Regions from separate parts of the Methylobacterium flocculans genome, predicted to be linked through region 3. Evidence: predicted binding sites of a transcription regulator. Region 3 holds the regulator's gene; each other region holds the start of a gene.
The links. Region 3 encodes LexA, which represses DNA repair genes until DNA is damaged. Its sites were predicted from a motif close to TGTTCNNNNTGTGTTCNG; they were not measured.
Positions count from the first base shown of each region.

Region 1: the regulator LexA is predicted to act here: its motif matches at 2,310-2,327, upstream of OF380_RS12555 (LexA family protein).
Region 2: the regulator LexA is predicted to act here: its motif matches at 2,350-2,367, upstream of OF380_RS18325 (nucleoid-associated protein).

Region 1 covers NZ_CP107532.1:2,677,459-2,681,610, forward strand. The annotation lists gene OF380_RS12545 (hypothetical protein) at 1-360, shown strand, start outside; gene OF380_RS12550 (Y-family DNA polymerase) at 574-1,863, opposite strand; gene OF380_RS12555 (LexA family protein) at 1,860-2,288, opposite strand; gene OF380_RS12560 (helix-turn-helix domain-containing protein) at 2,639-2,956, shown strand; gene OF380_RS12565 (ImmA/IrrE family metallo-endopeptidase) at 2,967-3,683, shown strand; gene OF380_RS12570 (nucleotidyltransferase domain-containing protein) at 3,833-4,152, shown strand, end outside.
Region 2 covers NZ_CP107532.1:3,860,801-3,864,952, forward strand. The annotation lists gene OF380_RS18305 (histidine kinase famiy protein) at 1-807, shown strand, start outside; gene OF380_RS18310 (plasmid stabilization protein) at 841-1,119, shown strand; gene OF380_RS18315 (PaaI family thioesterase) at 1,130-1,606, opposite strand; partial or broken gene OF380_RS18320 (CoA-binding protein) at 1,651-2,088, shown strand; gene OF380_RS18325 (nucleoid-associated protein) at 2,470-3,552, shown strand; gene OF380_RS18330 (GTP pyrophosphokinase) at 3,549-4,152, shown strand, end outside.
Region 3 covers NZ_CP107532.1:3,522,351-3,526,502, reverse strand. The annotation lists gene OF380_RS16635 (hypothetical protein) at 47-616, shown strand; gene lexA (transcriptional repressor LexA) at 1,270-2,022, shown strand; gene OF380_RS16625 (ComEC/Rec2 family competence protein) at 2,016-4,152, opposite strand, start outside.

The DNA of each region.
Region 1 (4,152 bases), 840 kb from region 3:
GAGGCCGAGATCCTGATGCGGCGGGTCAACGTCGAGGACCTGAAGGCCCGGTACCCGGTGCTCGCCCGGGACGCCGAGGTCACCGTCGGCGTGGGCTGGCAGCCGATCCTGGAAGCCCTGTTCGATCGGCTCGCCGGCATGAGCGTCGTCGTCCCCCTCGTCCGGGAGAAGTTCGGCGGGCTCGACGCCAAGTTCTACCCGGTCGGTGCCTGGGTCCATGCGGAGTTCGACGCCATGGACGGGATCAAGGAACCGGTTAGGGAGGCGGCGCTTCGGACCTGCGAGGCCTGCGGGGCGCCGGGCACCATGCGGCGGGACGGCCGGTGGCGGACCCGGTGCGATCGGCATGCCGCCATGTGAAACCAGATTAAGACGGATCGCCGTTTCTGTCTTAATCCGGTTTCAAATGGGAGAGCCCCTCCGGCCTACTGTTGCTGGGCTACCCAAAGGTTGTCAGTGGGACGGGGGTATCTGACAGCGCTGAAGGCATTTGATGGCAGTTCCCTGTCAAATCAGGCTTTGCAGCGGATATGAGAGCATTGACGCGGACGCCTCGACGGCGATGCGGGCGGCTCAGGCCGCCGCCACAACCGGAAGCTCTTCGAGCCGGGTCGTGTACCGGGGGGAGCGCATCTCGAACTTTGTCGACCAGTCCCGCTTGGGCGCAAACCCTGCCGTGCCTGGTACGACCGCTCCCCGTCCGAAGCGGCGATTGCAGGCGTCGAGCGCCTCCATAAGAGCCGCGCCCATCTCGCGGTCGATCTGTCCTAGGCCGGGCATGGCTCGCTGCGACGAGACGAGAGGCGCCAAGTCGGTCGTCACGACCCCGGCCTTGGAATAGCGGTACCCGTCCCGCCACGTCTTCCGGACGCCGTGGGTCGCGGCCTTCACGAGCGCGAGCGAGTCGTTGGTCGCTTCCGGCAACGTGACGACGGTCGAGACCGAGCGCTGTGGCCGGCCCCGGTCGTGCTCCGAGGTGTGAAAGAAGACCGTGACGTGGTTGGTCGCCAACCCTTCGCGCCGGAGCTTCTCGCCGAGCCTGGACGCATGCGTCGCCACGGCCTGCTCCATGGTGGCCCGGTCCTCGACCCGTTCCGAGAAGGACCGGGTGACCGCGCAGCCCTTCCGGGTCGCCGCCAACGTCTCCAGGTCGAGGCAGGCCGTCCCGCGCAGCTCGTGCACAAGGCGCTCGCCCACGACAGTCATGGCCATGCGGGCGGCGCGCGGGTCGAGGTCGCGCACGTCCGCGGCGCTGTCGCATCCCAGCGCCTCCAGGCGCCGGGCGTTCGCCGGGCCCACCCCCCAGATGTCGGCCACCGGCACCCGGATGATCCAATGGTCGTACTGCTCGGGATCGGTCAGGTCGCACACGCCCCCCAGCGCGGGATTTTTTTTCGCGATGTGGTTGGCGAGCTTCGCGAGGGTCTTCGTGGAGCCGATCCCGACGCAGGTGGGGATCCCCGTCCAGGCCCTGACGGTCTCGCGCATGTCTCGGCAGAGGATCGCCCGCTCGGCAGGGCGCACATCCGAGATGTCCAAAAAACTCTCGTCGATGGAGTAGATTTCGATGCGGGGGGAGAACCCCTGGTAGACGGCGTTCACCCGGGCGGACATGTCGCCGTAGAGGGCGTAGTTCGAGGAGTAGACCCGCACGCCCTTCTGCCGGCACATGTGGCGGATCTTGAACCACGGCTCGCCCATGCCGATGCCGAGCGCCTTGGCCTCGTTGGTCCGGGCGATGGCGCAGCCGTCGTTGTTCGACAGCACGATCACCGGCAGCTTCGCCAGGCGCGCATCGAAGACCCGCTCGCACGAGCAGTAGAAGCTGTTGCCGTCCGAGAGGGCGTAGGCCCGGGCGCTCATTCCGAGCGGCGCCTCGGGCTCACCGAGCTGGAGACCACGCCCCAGACCTCGATGACGGCGTCGGGCGAGAGCCGGAACTCCGGGAAGCGCGGGTTGGCGAAATGCAGGGTCACCCGGGGGCCCTGGCGCTTCCAGACCTTGAAGGAGCGCTCGCCGTCGATGTCGACCACGACGACGTCGCCGTTGCGCGGGGTCAGCGAGCGGTCGACGACGGCGAGATCCCCGTCGTGCAGGCGGGCCAGCAGCATGCTGTCTCCGGCCACGCGCACCAGGAAGGTCGCCGGCCGGCTCACGATCAGCAGGCGCTGGAGGTCGATCTCCTCCTCGATGAAATCGTCGGCCGGGCTGGGGAAGCCGGCCCGCACGGGCGTCGCCAGGAGGGGGACCGGCATGGGGAAGCCGATAACGACGTCGTAGACCTGCATGCCCGCGCTCCGCGAATCCTTCGGAACAAAAGCAGAACACATTGGCCGGGTTCCGCACAAGCGGCCACGCTTGCGGCGACGGAAATAGGGGGCAACCTATGGACGGACCCTGGAACGGTCTACGTCACCCGGAGGGAGCCGTGCGCGTGTCCCGTGATACGGACCCACCCCGCACGCAGGCAGGCTCGGCGCCGCTCCATCGTGTCAAAGAAGACACACGAAGCGGGCGACGACCCGGGACGTACCGGTACGCTTAACCTAAGCGCCAACCCGCACGTCGAGCGCGCTGGCTGAAGCTTTCCAACGGGGGTATGCTAATCAGCGTATTCGTGAACGGCAAGGCATCATCCATGACCCCGGCGACCTTCGGGTCTTACATCGTCAGCCAACGCAAGGCGAAGGGCATAAGCCAGAAGGACCTTGCGGCCCGCATCGCGCGGGAGGAGGACGGCAAGCCCATTTCCGCGCAATACCTGAACGACATCGAGCGGGATCGCCGCAATCCCACTTCCGACCACATCATCACCCAGTTCGCGACCGCGCTGGACGTCTCGCCGGAGTACCTTTTCTATCTGGCCGGAACCCTGCCGAAGTATGCGCGCGATGCGGGCGTCAGTCCCGAGACGGCCACCCAGATCATCAGCGCGTTCAGGAAAAGCGGCGGGTAGGGGAGCGGCCATGGTGATGATGGTGCCGGACGAGACGAGGCGGTTCCGCAGGCGGCCGCACTTCAGGCAGGAGGAGATCGATCGCGAATGCGAGACGCTCGTGGCCGGTTTCCTCATGCGCCACAGGGGCAAGGTCGAGTACCCGATCTCGACCGATGACCTGACCGTGCTCATCGAGCAGCATGTCGACGTGTTGGACGTCTACGCCGACCTCACGCCGGACGGACACGACGTCGAGGGGGTGACCCGCTTCAAGAGCGGCGCGATCCCCGACATCGAGATCTCCAAGCCCCTGTCGACCGATACCCGCCGCGAGAACCGGTACAGGACGACGCTGGCGCACGAGCTTGGGCATGTCCGTCTCCACGACGGGCTTTTCCAGGCGGCCTTCACTCCCGGCGACATGTTCGAACATGCCCGCGAGCATCGCCTGGTCTGCAAGCGCGATACGATGCTCGATGCGCCGAAAGGCGACTGGCTCGAATGGCAGGCCTGCTACGCCTCGGGCAGCTACCTCATGCCCGTCGGCGCGATCCGGGGCCTGCTCGCACCCATCCTCGCCGCCCAGGACGCCCTGGCGCCGTACCAGGTCGGCGAGGGCGTATCCGATGCGATGATCGAGGCGCTGCGGGCTCGTTTCCAGGTCTCAAGGGACGCGGCACGCGTGCGCCTCCTGAAGCTGAACTACATCAGTTCCACGCCCAGGGTCCCGACGCTTTTCGGCTGACCCCGTTCGTTCGAACGGGGCTGTTGACTCCTTCCTCAGACCCGAACTACGCTGATCAGCATATCGGCGATTCGGCATAGCGAGATGCGGTCGTTGGAGCGGCGCGCCCCGATAGCGGCGGGCCTGGCCCCTCGTACCGAAAGAACGACATGAACCGCATGACGCCGAACTTCGAGACCGATCCCCTTGCGGAACCGCTCGATGCCCTCCTCATCGATATCGCCGTGCGCGTGCAGCTTCCGCCGGGATTGCACGAAAAGGCGTGCGGACGCGGCGAATCGGTCTGCAAGCACATGGAACGCGACGGGAGCTCCCTGAAGGACCGGGTCCGGCGCTTCTATCCGCAGGGGTCGATGGCCATCGACGCCACCATCTCCACGCGAGGGACGGACGAGGAGTACGACCTCGACTACGTCGCGGAACTCGACGTCCACCACGAGGCTCCCCCCGGGGCGGTCCTCGACCTCGT
Region 2 (4,152 bases), 340 kb from region 3:
ACCTGCCGCATCGACCCGACGCAGGCCGAGGTCGCCCTCCTCAACGTGTTCATCAACGCCCGCGACGCCATGCCGGAGGGCGGCCGGCTCACCATTGCGACCCGCAACCACAGCATCGCGCCGGGGCAGGGCGGGGGCCTCGCGCCGGGCCGCTACGTCACGGTGAGCGTCTCGGATACGGGCAGCGGCATCCCCGCCCATGTGCTGAACCGGGTGATGGACCCGTTCTTCACCACCAAGGAGGAGGGCAAGGGCACCGGGCTCGGGCTCTCGATGGTCTACGGCTTCGCCCAGCAATCGGGCGGCGCGGCGCGGATCGAATCGATCCTGGGGGAGGGCACCGTGGTGCAGCTCGCCTTCCCGGCCACCGACCTCGCGGAGGTGGAGATCCCCGTCGAACCGCCCGAGGTCGAGGAGCGGCCGGGCACGGAAACGATCCTCATCGTGGAGGACCGCGAGGATGTCGCCGAGCTCGCCCGGACCATCCTGCGGGATTTCGGCTACACCACCCTGGTGGCCCAGAACGGCCGCGAGGCCCTCGACGTGCTGGACGGCGGTGGCACGGTGGACCTGATGTTCACCGACCTCATCATGCCCGGCGGCATGAACGGGATCATGCTGGCCCGGGAGGCCCAGGCGCGGCGCCCCGGCCTGCGGGTGCTGCTCACCACCGGCTACGCGGAGGCGAGCCTGGAGCGAACCGATGCGGGGGGCTCCGCGTTCGACCTCCTGAACAAGCCCTACCGCCGCACGGACCTGATCCGGCGCGTCCGGGCGGTCCTCGACGGACCGGCCGTGACCGGCTGACCGGCCCCCGGCCACGGGCAAGCGAGGTGCATCATGGCCCAGGGCGACAAGGCGAAGTACACCGACAAGCAGGTCCGCAAGGCCGAGCACATCGCGGAGTCCTACGAATCCCGGGGCGTGCCGGAAGCGGAGGCCGAGGCGCGGGCCTGGGCCACCGTCAACAAGGCGGATGGCGGCGGCAAGAAGCCGGGCGGCTCCGGGCGCGCGCCCTCCACCCGCACGGCGGAGGAGCGCTCGGCCTCCGCCCGCAAGGCCGCCGCGACCCGCAAGCGCAACGCCGCCGCGAAGGCCCCCGCGCGGCACGCCTCCTGACGCGCCGCCGTCAGCCGCGCGCCGGCCGCTCCGGCGGAATCGCGTAGGTGCCGGTGGCGTGGCAGACCAGGTCCGCGCCGTCCGGCCCCGTGATCCCGACCTCTCCGACCGCCAGCCGGCGCCCGAGCTTGAGCAGGCGGGCGGTGCCGAGGAGCCCGTGCGGCCCGGGTTTGCGCAGGAAGTTGACATTCAGGCTCGTGGTGACGGCGAGCGCCACCGGCCCGAGGCTCGCGAGGATCGCCGCGTAGAGCGCGTAATCGGCCAGCGCCATCATCGACGGACCGGAGACCGTCCCGCCGGGGCGCAGATGGCGTTCGTGGTGGTCCATGCGCATCCGCGCGAAGCCGGGGCCGACCGCGACGAGGTGATAGGTCTTGCCCCCCGCCGCCATCTGCGGAAACGCCGCGTCGAGGAAGTCCACGGTCTCGGCCAGCGACAGGGCCTGGGGGAACGGGTCGGACGACGGGTCGGGCAAGCGCTCGGACATGCCTCACCTTGCAGCACGGCCGATCCTGCCCGACAAGATGGGGGATGCGCCCAACCGCCGTCTCCCCGCACCACGACGCCTACGACCCCGCCCTGATCCGCCGGGTGCTCCGCGAGACCCGGAGCATCGCCCTGGTCGGCGCCTCGGCCAATCCCGCCCGGCCGAGCCACCACGTCATGGCCTTCCTGCTCGGGCGCGGCTACCGCGTGATCCCGGTCAATCCCGGGCTCAGTGGGCAGACGCTGCTGGGCCAGCCCGTGATCGCCCGCCTCGCCGACCTGCCCGAGCCCGTCGACATGGTCGAGATCTTTCGCAGTTCGGATGCGGCGGGTGGGGTGGTGGACGAGGCCCTGGCCCTTCCGCAGCCGCCGCGGTTCATTTGGATGCAGATCGGGGTGCGGGATGACGCCGCCGCCGCGCGGGCGGAGGCCAAGGGGTGTGTGGTGGTGATGGACCGGTGCCCGAAGATTGAGATTTTTCGGTAGTCTCGCAAACCGCAAACTAAAGCTCCTCCTTAAAAATTGAAATTCCTTATATTAAATCTATTTCATAGATTATATTCTATATAAAATTACCGTACACTGGTGTATATTTGTCTTTCGTCAAAAGAATTATTTAAATTACTTAAATTCTTTCTAAGTGCACGATAACGCTGACTTTCGCTCGGTACACGATGATCGCTACGCGACATCGCTCCAAACGCGCGATCATCGTTTCGAAATTCATTGACTCATCAATTGTATCAGAACATATCGTGAACATGCTAAGCGGTGGAATGGACAAGGATACGGAGCTAGGTCACAACCTAGCATTATTACAGCGAACGGCTGGAGTTTAATAGAAGCCGTTTCACGGGAGAAGACATGATCTGGGAGAACCTAGTCGTGGATCGGCTGATTATCCACGAAGTCCACAAACGCAATATCGATCGAAAGCCAGTCGCGGCGAGTTACGGCGCGGACCTTCTAAAGCTTGGAAGCGACGGCTTGGCGATATTCGCGGATCGTGTTGTTTCTGCGATCGGTAGCCATTCCCAAAGCATGGAAATGACGATCAAGAAGCACAGTCCAGGATGTCTGATAGAAAAAGTACACGGCATGCTTGGGCTTAACGATACAGATTTTATAAATACTTCGCGAATATTTGCTGATAAGCTTACGGACGCACAAATCGCGATCAATCTACCAGGAGGGCTACTCATAGTATTCGATGGCTCCGTCGGTGCCTCTGACCGCCGGCTCATTGGCGTAATTAAAGCTGAGACACACAGTGGCTTCCAGCGCACAGATAACTTGACCGCTCAGTTTGTCAAAGATCTATTTCTTACACCCCAAGCTAAGCTTTATAAGCTCGGCGTTTTTGTTCACGACGGAGTAAGCAGTGAAAGAAATTTGCCTGAAGGTTGGGAGATTACAGTCTTCGACAGCTTGATGACCAATAGCAATCGAGATGGGGCCGCGCAGTATATCTATGAGAGCTTCCTAGGCTGCGAACTACCGTCCACCAGTTCGAGGCTAAACCGAATTTTTTATGAGGGAACACGAAAATTTATCGATCGCCTTGACGCTCCTCCAGAGCAAAAAGCCGACTATGTCTCCGGTCTCTACGTTTATCTGAAGGTTAATCAGTCAAAAACTATCAGTATCGCGAGTTTTGCAGATACTAGTTTTCCGACAGAAATGCGTGACAGCTACGAAAAACATATGAGAAGCAAAGGTTTTCCGTCCACGCTAGTAGAGAAAAATCTTACCGAGATTAACAACAAGCTTCGGCGCCGTCGGTTATCATTTAATCGAAATATCCAATTGGTCGGACCAGCTGAAGCTTTCGAAGAAATTGTTACAATACAGTCAACAGAAATCGAAGTCGCTGTTGGAGAAGGGAAATCCGAGCGTCGTGCTGCTACGTCGATTGTGATTCAAGGTAACATGCAAGAACGAGAATGACTGAAGAACAGTTTCTTGCTCGCTGGAAAAGCGAGCGCGGTATGTATGAGGCTTGGGGGCAGCATGTTGCCTCCAAAATAATTGAAGGTATCGGAAAAGTTGCGCCTTTTCCCGCTGATCTCTTTATCCGTATTCCACCTAAACCACGGGCGAAAACAGAAGCATCAATCTTAGAAAAGGCATTTAGGCGCAATAAAAATTATACGAATCCATATGCCGAAATTACCGATAAAATCGGAGTTCGTTTCGTTGTATTGCTTGGACGGGACATCGACTTAATTTGTCAAATTATTGAAGAATGCGTCCATTGGACATGTTCACGCGATCGCGATTTTCAACGCGAACAAGAGGAACGTCCAATACACTTTGAGTATGCTGCTGTCCACTTTGTTGTTAGGTGTCGCTACGAAACGCGTATTGGCAATCACTTGGTAATGGCAGAAACGCCCTGCGAAGTGCAAGTTAAGACAATTCTTCAGCACGCGTACAGTGAGCTTACTCACGACACGCTCTACAAGCCTTCTGTAATAGCTTCCGCTGGAATGAAGCGTGAGGCAGCAAAGAGCATGGCACTCTTAGAGGCAACGGGAGACTATTTCG
Region 3 (4,152 bases):
CGCACGGGTACGGCCGCGCAACGAGTCCGGAACCAGGGGACCGAGCATGATCCACCGCCTCTCCATCGCCGCGCTCCTCTTGTCGACGAGCCTCTCCGTGCAAACGGCGTCCGCGCAGGATGCGGCGCCCGCCCGCGGCCCGGCGAACCTGTGCCAGGAACTCGTGGCCTTCGTGAAGAAGCCGGAGGAGAAGAAGCAGGAAGCCGCGACGCCGGCATCGCAATCGACCGCCGTCTCGAACGCCTCCGGCAAGAGTGACGGTCAACCTTCGTCGTCCGGTGGGCCGACGCAGCAGAGTTCCGGGCTAAGCGGGCCGACCAAGCCGGAGACCCAGGCTCCGACGGCCGACGCGCGTCCCGGGACAAGCGATGGCAAGGCCACGTTGGCGCATGCCAATGCTGCCGCGAAGAGCCCGCCCGCCCCGGCCGCGTCCGCCCCGAGCCCGAAGCCGGATGAAGCGGTCATCAGCCGGATCGAAACGGCTGCCGCCTCGAACGATCAGGTGGCCTGCCGCGCCGCCGCACGCACCATGCGCGTCGCCGGTGTCGTCATGACCCCGGCCCTTCTGGCTCTGGCCGCCCTCGATCCGAAATTCTACGGTGCCGAGCAGCCCTGAGGCGTTGGTCCGGTCCAAGCCGATCTGCGCAACCGACGGCGACGTCGCTGCTGCGCAAGGCATCAGGCGCGTCGGCTGTGCGGACCATTGGGCTTCCTGTGGCGGGATCCCCCTCGCAGGCCGCGAAGGTTCTTCCCGTGGAGCTGCTGAAGGTTAGGCTGCGGTACTCGCGATTTCGCGCGCCGCTTTACAGCTTCGATGATGTCACTGATCCACGGGGCAGCTGACGGGCAGCCGACCTCGATCGTCTCTACTTAATACGTCGAGTTTCTCACACCGTGATCCGCTTGGCCGCCGGATCGCGAGCTTTGTGAAGCACCACACTTCCGCTGCCTTCTCGCCTCGACGCTGAACCTGGTGTGAATCTCGCTCCGTTTCACCCCGTTCCAGGGGCGATGATCGCGATGGTCTTCCCGCAATTCTGTTGCGCCGCCGTGTGTCCCCTGCCACGGGCGGTTCCTTGGGGACCCTCGCCGGAACGATAGCTCCGCCGCCATTGATCCGCCTAAGGCCGGCGCGCCCTGCTCCGATAGACGCAAGTTTCGGCGTCATATGGGAACTCTTGCAGAACACTTGCGGAACGTTTAACGTGTTCGTGGTTTGTTTCTGCGGTCGCACGCCGCAGCCCACGGCTCCAACGAAGAGTGTTCCGCATGTTGACGCGTAAGCAACTGGATTTGCTCCAGTTCATCCAGCACCGGATGCGCGAGAGCGGCGTTCCTCCCTCCTTCGACGAAATGAAGGATGCGCTGGATCTCAAGTCGAAGTCCGGCATCCATCGCCTGATCACAGCGCTCGAGGAGCGCGGCTTCCTGCGCAGGCTGCCGAACCGGGCCCGGGCCATCGAAGTAATTCGTATGCCGGAGAGCTTGAGCGGCGACGCTGTCGGCGGACGCAGCAGCGTTCCATCGGAGCCGCGTCGGTTTACTCCGAGCGTGGTCGAGGGCGGCAAGGGCAAGGCTCCCCCGGCGGGCGCGTCGGTGTCCCGTCTGCCGACCACGCAGGCGATGGATGAGAGCGGCCGGGCGGTCACGATTCCCGTCATGGGTCGGATCGCGGCCGGTACGCCCATCGCCGCCATTCAGGAGCAGAGTCACTCGGTGACGATGTCTCCGGATTTCCTCGCCGGTGGCGAGCATTACGCCCTCGAGGTGCGGGGCGATTCGATGGTCGATGCGGGCATCCTGGACGGTGACCTCGTGGTCATCCGCAAGCAGGACACGGCGAATACCGGCGACATCATCGTGGCGCTGATCGACGACGAGGAAGCGACCCTGAAGCGCCTGCGCCGCCGGGGTTCGTCCATCGCGCTGGAGGCGGCCAATCCCGCCTATGAAACCCGTGTGCTCGGGCCGGATCGTGTGCAGATCCAGGGACGGTTGGTCAGTCTCGTTCGACGCTACTGAGCCTCGTCGTCGGGTCCGGCGTCGGCGTCCTCCGCGTTCGGCGTGTTCGATCCGGATTTCGTGGGCAGGCTGGGCGTGGTGGGCTCTGAGACGGCCACCGGGGGTGTGCTTGACGTGCGCCACGGCACCGTTTCGCCGGGACGACGTGCCGTCGTCACGATGGGCCCGTCACGGGTCAGTCTGATCGCTGTCGCCCCGTGGGTCTTGAGGAAGGCACGGTCGACGATCACTTTGGCCGCGCAACCGGGCGGAGCCTCCCGTTGCGTGATCAGGATGTCGGCCCTGGCGCAATCCTCGGGCAGCGCTCGCTTGTCGGTCGCAAGTGCGATTGTGCGCCCGTCGCTCATCTGCAGGGTACAGCCCAGACGGTCGCAACGCGCGGCCGGAGATGCCTTGATGTCCGCTGCTTTTCTGCCGTCGCCATCCGCCTTGAGCCATTGTTCGAGCACGAAGGCCGGGGGGCGACCGAGCATCGCGAGGCGCCCGGTTCGGTCGCGGATCGCCGCGCCGGCGCCATCACGGTCGATATAGAGGTCGTACCGGTCAGGCCGGACTGCGAGGCCGATGCCGACGATGGCCGGGATCAGACCGAGCCAGCGCAGGGACGACGCTGGCAGGGTGAGCATGACGACGGCGCAGGCGAGCAGAGCCAGTGCGCCGGTGCCGTATGCGGGTACGACGTAGGTCGCATGTCCGAACTCGGCAATCCAAGTCGAGATCGTGAGCATCCCCCGCACTGCCAGCCCCATCGCCCACCAGACCGGCTGATCGAGGGCGAAGGGATAGGCCAGGATTCCGAGCACGGCGGCGGGCATCACCGCCAGGGAGACCAGCGGCAGGGTCAGGGCATTTCCCACGAGGCCGAAGGGCTGCACCGTCTGAAAATGGTAGGTCGCGAAGGGCGCCGTAGCGATCTGTGCCACCAGGGTGGTGGCCAGCGTTCCGACAATGGCGGCGAGCAGCCATCCGACGGCGCGGGCGAAACGACCTGCGCCGTCGCGCCGGAACGCATGGCCGCCGAGCAGCGGCGCACAGGCGATGAGGCCGGCGACGGCTCCGAACGACATCTGGAAGCTCGGCCCCAGGACACCTTCCGGCTCCCGCGTGAGGGCGATCAGCGCCGCCAGAGCGAGGTTGCGCATGCTCAGGGCGGGGCGGTCCACCAAAATGGCGCCCAGCATCACCAGCGTCATGATGAGGGAACGTTCGGCGGCGATATCCCACCCTGAGAAGACGCAGTAGGCCGTCACGCCGAGCATCGCGCAGGCGGCAGCGATCTTCTTGATCGGCCAGTGCAATGCGAGGAACGGCACCAGGGCGAGGATGGCGCGGACCAGCCAGAAGACCACGCCGGCCGCCAGCACCATGTGGAGCCCGGAGATCGAAACCACGTGATAGATGCCCGCCGCCCGCAGGACATCGTTGGTCGCGCCGCTGATGAGGCCGCGCTTTCCGGTGACCAGGGCGGCCGCCACGGCCCCGGCCTGACCGCCATTGGCATCGGTGATGCGCCGCGTAAGCGCGTTGCGAGCCGCATCGATCGTCGATGCGAGGCGGGCCTGCCATGGCACCGTATCGTGCGGTGGCAGGACTTCGATCTTGCCGACGAGTGACCCGACCGCGCCGATTCCGCGAAAGAACGCATCGCGTGCGAAGTCGTAGCCGCCGGGCCGCGCGGCTTCCGGGGGTGGGAGGAGCCGCGCGGTGGCGGAGATCCGATCTCCCGGCTTGAGGATCATGGCCTTGCGGTAGGAGACCCGCACCCGGGTCGGTCGCGTCTCCGGCCCGAGCGTGCCGAAGCCCTCTACCCGTACGATCAGGCGTGCACCCTCGTCGCGCTCGTCCAGCCCTTCGATCGTCCCAGTCAGGGGCGCGATCGTCGTTCGCGACAGGATCGGGCCGGCCACGCGCTGCACCCGGAGCGTCGCTGCCGCGAAGCCAAGGAACGCAGCGATGGCTGCAAGCACCAGGGCCATGGCCATCGGCCGGGTCGCCAGGAAGGGCGTGAGACCGGCGAGGCCGGCAGCGGCGACGAGGGGCGCGGCCAGAGCGGGCTGGCCCTGCGTCTCCGTGAAGAACACCAGGATGCCGAGGGCGAAGGCGACGGCGAGCCAGGGGAACAGGCGGCGC